2 linked regions of the Dinoroseobacter shibae DFL 12 = DSM 16493 genome follow. The protein of the gene in region 1 interacts with the protein of each later gene in a pairwise test. Links are inferred from orthologs where the notes say so. Each region holds a gene or a part of one and is shown on either strand. Other genes may lie near its edges. The genes, in order: mrdA and DSHI_RS05980.

The links.
Region 2: the proteins of mrdA (region 1) and DSHI_RS05980 interact in binary tests that used the Escherichia coli proteins (3 or more experiments, as listed by UniProt). The link is inferred for Dinoroseobacter shibae DFL 12 = DSM 16493 from one-to-one orthologs.

Annotation. Positions count from the first base shown.
Region 1 is NC_009952.1:581,555-584,868, reverse strand. Bases 1-3,000 are described here. They hold mrdA (penicillin-binding protein 2), read left to right. Parts: upstream 1-528; coding sequence 529-2,472; downstream 2,473-3,000. Other genes in these bases: rodA (rod shape-determining protein RodA), read left to right, coding at 2,469-3,000; DSHI_RS03015 (hypothetical protein), read left to right, coding at 1-532. Outside these bases: more of rodA, read left to right, coding at 3,001-3,314. UniProt on the Escherichia coli protein: Catalyzes cross-linking of the peptidoglycan cell wall. Responsible for the determination of the rod shape of the cell. Is probably required for lateral peptidoglycan synthesis and maintenance of the correct diameter during lateral and centripetal growth.
Region 2 is NC_009952.1:1,200,881-1,204,299, forward strand. The notes cover bases 182-3,286. They hold DSHI_RS05980 (penicillin-binding protein 1A), read left to right. Parts: upstream 182-525; coding sequence 526-3,048; downstream 3,049-3,286. Other genes in these bases: DSHI_RS05975 (class I SAM-dependent DNA methyltransferase), read right to left, coding at 182-354. Also shown: more of DSHI_RS05975, read right to left, coding at 1-181; prfB (peptide chain release factor 2), read left to right, coding at 3,322-3,419. UniProt on the Escherichia coli protein: Cell wall formation. Synthesis of cross-linked peptidoglycan from the lipid intermediates.

The sequences.
Region 1 (3,314 bases):
CGCGTTCGAGCCGAAGCTGTGGGTGCTGCGCGTGGTCTTCCTGGCCCTTGTGGCGGCCGTCCTGATCGTTGCGCTGTTACCGCTGAGCGTGGCGGCGCCGCGGATCCCTGGGCCGGACGTGGTGCTTTGCGTTATCCTGGCCTGGGTCCTGCGGCGCCCCGATGTCCTTCCGGTCACGCTGATCGTGGCGGTGGTGCTGGTGGAGGATTTCTTGTTCCAACGCCCCCCCGGCCTTTGGACGCTTCTTGTGCTGGTCGGCTCCGAGGTGATGCGCCGCCAAGCCTACCGGGAGGGCGAGACCCCGATCGCCGTCGAGTTCGGCCTGGTCGCAGCCACACTCACGGCGATGACCGTGGCCGAGCGCGTCCTGCTGGCGATTGCGCTTGTGCCGCAACCGGCGTTCAGCGCGCAGATGCTCCACCTTCTGTCGACGCTCGCGATCTATCCGGTGGTGGTTCTGGCGAGTGTCTATCTGTGCGGCGTGCGCCCCCGCCCGACCGATGGTCCGCGCATTCTCGGGATGCGGGTATGAAACGGGCCGACAAGGACATGAAGCTCAGCGCGCGCACGATCACCCGCCGGGGGCTGATTGTCGGCGGGCTGCAACTGGGCGTTCTGGGTGCCCTCGCGGTTCGCATGCGCGAGTTGCAGGTGAAGGAAGCCGAACAGTACAAATTCCTGGCCGAAGAGAACCGGATCAATATCCGCCTTCTGCCCCCGGCGCGTGGGCTTATCTATGACCGTGACGGGGTTCTGCTGGCGGGCAATGCGCCGAATTACCGGGTCGTGATCGTGCGCGAGGACGCAGGCGACGTGGATGCGGTCCTGAGAACACTGACGGATATCGTCCCGCTTCCCGAAGAGGACCTGGCGCGCGCGCGGCGGGAAATGGGCCGTCGGTCGCCGTTTGTGCCGGTGACGATTTCCGACCGGCTGACATGGGAGCAATTCTCCGAGATCAGCATCAACGCCCCGGCCCTGCCCGGCATCGTGACCGAGGTGGGGCTGTCGCGCTACTATCCGCTGGACCAGGATTTCGCCCATTCCATCGGCTATGTCGGCCCAGTCAGCGATTTCGATCTCGAACGGCTCAACGATGACGATCCGCTGTTGCAGATCCCCCGCTTCCAGATCGGCAAGACCGGGGTGGAGGCCAAGTTCGAACAGGCGCTACGCGGCTCGGCCGGCAGCAGCCAGATCGAGGTGAACGCCGCGGGCCGGGTGATGCGAGAATTGCGCCGGGACGAGGGTCAACCGGGCGCCAATCTGCAACTCACACTCGACCACGCGCTGCAGAACTACACCGAAGCCCGACTGGCCGGGGAAAGCGCGGCCGTGGTGGTGATGGATATCGAGGATGGCGATATCCGCGCCATCGCCTCGGCACCCAGTTTCGATCCGAACAAGTTCGTACGGGGGATATCCAGCGCCGATTACAGAGCCCTGCTGGAGGATGAATACCGTCCCCTGGCCGACAAGACGGTGCAGGGCACCTATCCACCCGGTTCGACTTTCAAGATGTTGACGGCGCTGGCCGCGCTGGAAGCAGGGGTGATCGACCCGGGCGAGCGGGTCTGGTGCCCCGGGCATTACAAGCTGGGCACGCGCCGATTCCATTGCTGGAAACGCGGCGGCCATGGCTGGATGAACCTGGTCGACAGCCTGCGGGAGAGCTGCGACGTCTATTACTATGACATCAGCCAGAAGGTCGGCGTCGACAAGATCGCCGAGATGGCGCGCCGCTTTGGCCTCGGCACCCGGTTCGATGTGCCCATGTCGGCGGTGGCCGAGGGCCTGATGCCCAACCGCGCCTGGAAGGCCGCGAACCGGGGCGAGGCGTGGCAGGTGGGCGATACGCTGAATGCGTCCATCGGGCAGGGTTTCGTTCTTGCCTCACCGCTGCAACTGGCCGTGATGACAGCGCGGCTCGCAACCGGGCGCGAGATCATGCCGCGCCTGATCCGGGCTGTGAACGACCGGCCCGTGGCACGGCCCGACCCCGCGCCACTCGGCATTCGCCGCGCGCATCTGGAGGTGATCCAGCGCGCGCTCTACGAGGTGACGAACCTGCGCAGCGGTACGGCCTATGGCTCGCGCATCGCGGAGAGCACCTATCGGCTCGCCGGAAAGACTGGCACCAGCCAGGTCCGCAACATCACCGTCGAAGAACGCGCCCGCGGCGTGTTTCGCAACGAAGACCTGCCGTGGAACCGGCGCGATCATGCCTTGTTCGTGGGCTATGCCCCCTTCGATGCCCCGCGCTATGCCGTCTCGGTCGTTGTCGAGCATGGCGGCGGTGGCTCCAAGGCCGCGGCCCCGATCGCGCGGGACGTCCTGCTACAGGCGCTTTATGGCGGCCTGCCCCCGCTCAGCGCCTATCCCGCCCATCAGCGCAACATGATCGACGAGCGGCAACGCGCACTGGAGTTGCGCCCGCGCCAGGAGCCCGAGCAGGGCCGCAGCCGCGCATGAGCTATCTCGAGTCACAGATTCAGCGGGTCCCCACCGGGCTCGCCAAGGTGCTGCACCTCAACTGGGGGCTCATTCTGCTGATCGTCGCGGTGGCCAGCTTCGGGTTCCTGATGCTCTATTCCGTGGCGGGCGGATCCATGACCCCGTGGGTCGAGCCGCAGATGAAGCGGTTTGCCCTCGGATTGGCGATCATGTTCGTGGTCGCCTTCACGCCGATCTATGTCTGGCGCAACCTTTCGGTGCTGGCCTATATCGTGTCGCTCGTCCTGCTGCTGGCGGTGGAATTCTTTGGCGTGGTCGGCATGGGCGCCCAGCGCTGGATCGATCTCGGCTTCATGCGCCTGCAGCCTTCGGAACTGATGAAGATCACTCTGATCATGCTGCTGGCTGCCTATTACGACGTGCTGGATCTGAAGAAGACCTCCCACCCGTTCTGGGTGCTTGTCCCCGTGCTGCTGATCATGATCCCTGTTGCCCTGGTGCTCCGCCAGCCGGATCTCGGCACTTCGATCCTGCTGATGGCCGGGGGCGGGGTTGTGATGTTCGTCGCGGGGGTTCACTGGCTTTACTTCGCGGTGGTGATCCTGGGCGGCATTGCTCTGGTCGCGGCGGTTTTGATGTCGCGCGGAACCGACTGGCAGCTGTTGCAGGACTACCAGTATCGGCGCATCGACACCTTCCTGAACCCCGAAAACGACCCTCTTGGCGCGGGCTATCACATCACCCAATCCAAGATCGCCCTCGGGTCCGGCGGCGTGACGGGCAAGGGGTTCATGGAAGGCACTCAGAGCCGTCTGAACTTCCTGCCCGAGAAGCACACCGATTTCATCTTCACGACACTG
Region 2 (3,419 bases), 620 kb from region 1 along the record:
GTGAAAGAAACTGTCCCAGGCCAGGAGCGCATCGAACCGCTGCCCCAGGGCCAGGTGGCGCATATCCGCCCGAAGGGCCCGCGCGCCCCGAGTGCTGCGGCGGAAATGCGGCAGCATCCCCGCTGCGCCATCCACGCCCGTCACCCGAAACCCGCGCCACGACAGCCACCGCGCCAGCGGCGCGCCCGGCCCGCAGCCCAGATCGAGCAGGTCGCGCCCCGGCGCATGGGCCTGCACCGCCTGCAGCATTGGCAGCTCGAACAGCGATGTGTTGCGCATCCGCGCGAAATCATCGGCCACGCGGCCATAGGTCGAAAGCACCTGTTCGGGGGTCGGAGACGGCGGCGGGGTCATGGACTGAGGCTACCGGCTCCCATGCCCCCGACAAGCCCGCCGAAGCCCGTCCGCGCACGAAGACGTGACGTCTCTCGGCGAAACCGCGCCCGTGCGTCCATTCTTCGCTTTTGACCCGCTGCCCCGGGGCGCGTATATCTGGGGGCTGATACCGGTATTGGGAGTACACGCGTGCTGCGTTTCGTTTTCGGGTTTTTCGGAGCCATCTTCTCGGCGGTGACGCTGGGCCTCTTCGCCGTGGCGCTGAGCATCGGCGCGGTGCTTTGGATGTATGGCCGCGACCTGCCGGACACCGAGGCGCTGGCGCAATACGCGCCGCCCACGATCTCCCGCGTCTATTCCGGCGAGGGTGCGTTGATGGACGAGTTCGCCCGCGAACGGCGCGTCTTCGCGCCCGCCGACGAGATCCCGGATCTGGTGAAACAGGCGTTCATCTCCGCGGAAGACAAGAATTTCTACGTCCACAAGGGGTACGACCCGCGCGGCATGGCCGCGGCGGCGCTGGACGCGGCAACGGGTGGGCCCTTGCGCGGGGCGTCCACCATCACCCAGCAGGTGATGAAGAACTTTCTTCTGGGCGGCGAGCGGTCGGCCGAGCGCAAGATCAAGGAGTTGATCCTGTCGGCGCGGATCGAGGAGACGCTCAGCAAGGACGACATCCTCGAACTCTACATGAACGAGATCTTTCTCGGACAGAACAGCTTCGGGGTCGCCGCCGCAGCGCAGACCTACTTCAACAAGACCCTGGCGGAACTGGAGCCGCACGAGGCCGCTTATCTCGCGGCCTTGCCCAAGGCGCCCTCGACCTATCACCCGGTGCGCGCCATGGACCGCGCGGTGGAGCGGCGGAATTTCGTGCTGCGCGAGATGTACGAGAACGGCTACCTGACCGAGGCGGCTTACCAATCCGCCCGCGCCGAGCCCCTGCGCACGGTTCAGAGCGGGGATTTCCCGTCTTTCCGCCGCGCCCTGCCGCCCCGGGACTACTTCACGGACGAGATCCGCCGCCAGCTTTCGGGTCGGTTCGGGGAAGAAGAGTTTTTCACCGGCGGGCTGTCGATCCGGGCCACGGTCGATCCGACCCTGCAGAAAGAGGCTGCCCGTGCCTTGCAGGCCGGGCTGGAGCGTTACGACCGCTCCCGCGGGGTCTATCGCGGCCCGGCGGAGCGGCTCGACCCGGCGCTGGTGGCGGCCGACTGGGCCGCGGCGCTGGACGATCTGCGCGTGCCGCGGGACATCGACGGATGGCGCCCGGCGGTGGTGCTGGACTTCGGCCAGGGCGGCGCATTGCTGGGCGTGGAAGGCGTGGCCGAAGGTGTGCCGCAGATCCTGCCGGATGCGGATGTGACCTGGGCGCGGCCGCGCCGCGCGAACGGCAGTCTCGGCGCCCAGGCGCGCGAGGCCAGCGACCTTCTGGCCGTGGGCGACGTGATCCATGTGCGCGCCGAGGGCGAGAACACCTGGTCCCTGCGCCAGATCCCCGAGGTGCAGGGCGGCTTCATGGCGATGGACGTCAATACCGGCCGCGTGCTGGCGATGCAGGGCGGGTTTTCCTACCAGTCCTCGGTCTTCAACCGCGCGACCCAGGCCACGCGGCAGCCCGGCTCCAGCTTCAAGCCGCTCGTCTACGCCGCGGCCCTGGACACTGGCTACTCGCCGGCCACCATCGTGATCGACGCGCCGATCGCGGTCGACACCGGCGCGGGCGTCTGGCGGCCCAAGAACGCCTCGAACCGGTTTTACGGACCGACGCCCCTGCGGACCGGGATCGAACGTTCGCGCAACCTGATGACCGTGCGGCTGGCGCAAGAGGTCGGCATGGAAACCGTGGCTGACTATGCCGAAAGCTTCGGGGTCTACGAGGATCTCGAACCCTATCTCGCCAACGCGCTGGGCTCCCAGGAGACGACCCTGTTCAACATGGTCGCGGCCTACGCGATGTTCGCCAATGGCGGACAGCGGGTGGAGCCGACGCTGGTCGACCGGGTGCAAGACCGCTGGGGCAAGACCGTCTATCGCCACGACCAGCGCACCTGCCTGGATTGCGAGGCCGAGGCGCTGGCCGAAGGCACCGCGCCCCGGATCATGGCCAACCGCCGCCAGGTGATCGACCCGATCACCGCCTATCAGCTGACCTCGATGATGCGCGGCGTGGTCGAGCGGGGCACGGCGGCGCGGACCGTGAACCTGCCCGTGCCCATCGCGGGCAAGACCGGGACGACGAACGACGCCAAGGATGTGTGGTTCGTGGGCTTTTCGTCCAACATCGTGGCGGGCTGCTATATCGGGTACGACCGGCCCCGGACCCTGGGGCGCGGCGCCTCTGGCGGCGGAATGTGCGGCCCGGTGTTCAACCAGTTCATGGAAACCGCGATCAAGACCTACGGCGGCGGCAGGTTCACCGTGCCCGAGGGCGGCAGCTTCGTGAAGATCGACCGGTTCTCGGGCGCACGGCTCGAAGACGATGCCACCGGGCCGACCGTTGTGGCGGAGTATTTTCGCAAGGGCGAAGAGCCGTTTTATGGTGCCGGTGCGATCCTCGACGGTGGCTTCGCCATGGGCGCGAACCTGCCCATGTACACGCCCGACGGGCAACAGGGCGGCTCGGAGGAGGTGGTGACCTCCACCGGGCGCACGGCGGTGGTGCCGAAGAAGGCCAATGTCGGGACGGTGACGGCCGGCGGGCTTTACTGACCAAACCGCCGGGCAGAGCGGCGACAAGCGGTTTCGAAACCGCTTGGCCCGTGACGCGGACTGCGCCCCGCTCAAGGGCAGGATGTTTTTCCCGTTTGCGCGCCGCTCCGCGAGACGCCCGATCCTGGCGCACCCGGATCCGCGGTGGCCCAAGCGGTTTCGAAACCGCTTGGCCGCTGGCCCATCCCGCGGGGCTCTTGCCCGTCTGGCGGGTCTTGGCTACACCCGGACCCCGGGGGCCACGCCCCTTGCAACAAAAAGAGACACTCCCCCATGCGCGCAGAGATCCAGAACACCGTCGAAGCGATCCGCAAATCGCTGGACCTTCTCGCTCAGCGGCTCGATTACGAGACCGCGCCGCACCGGCTCGA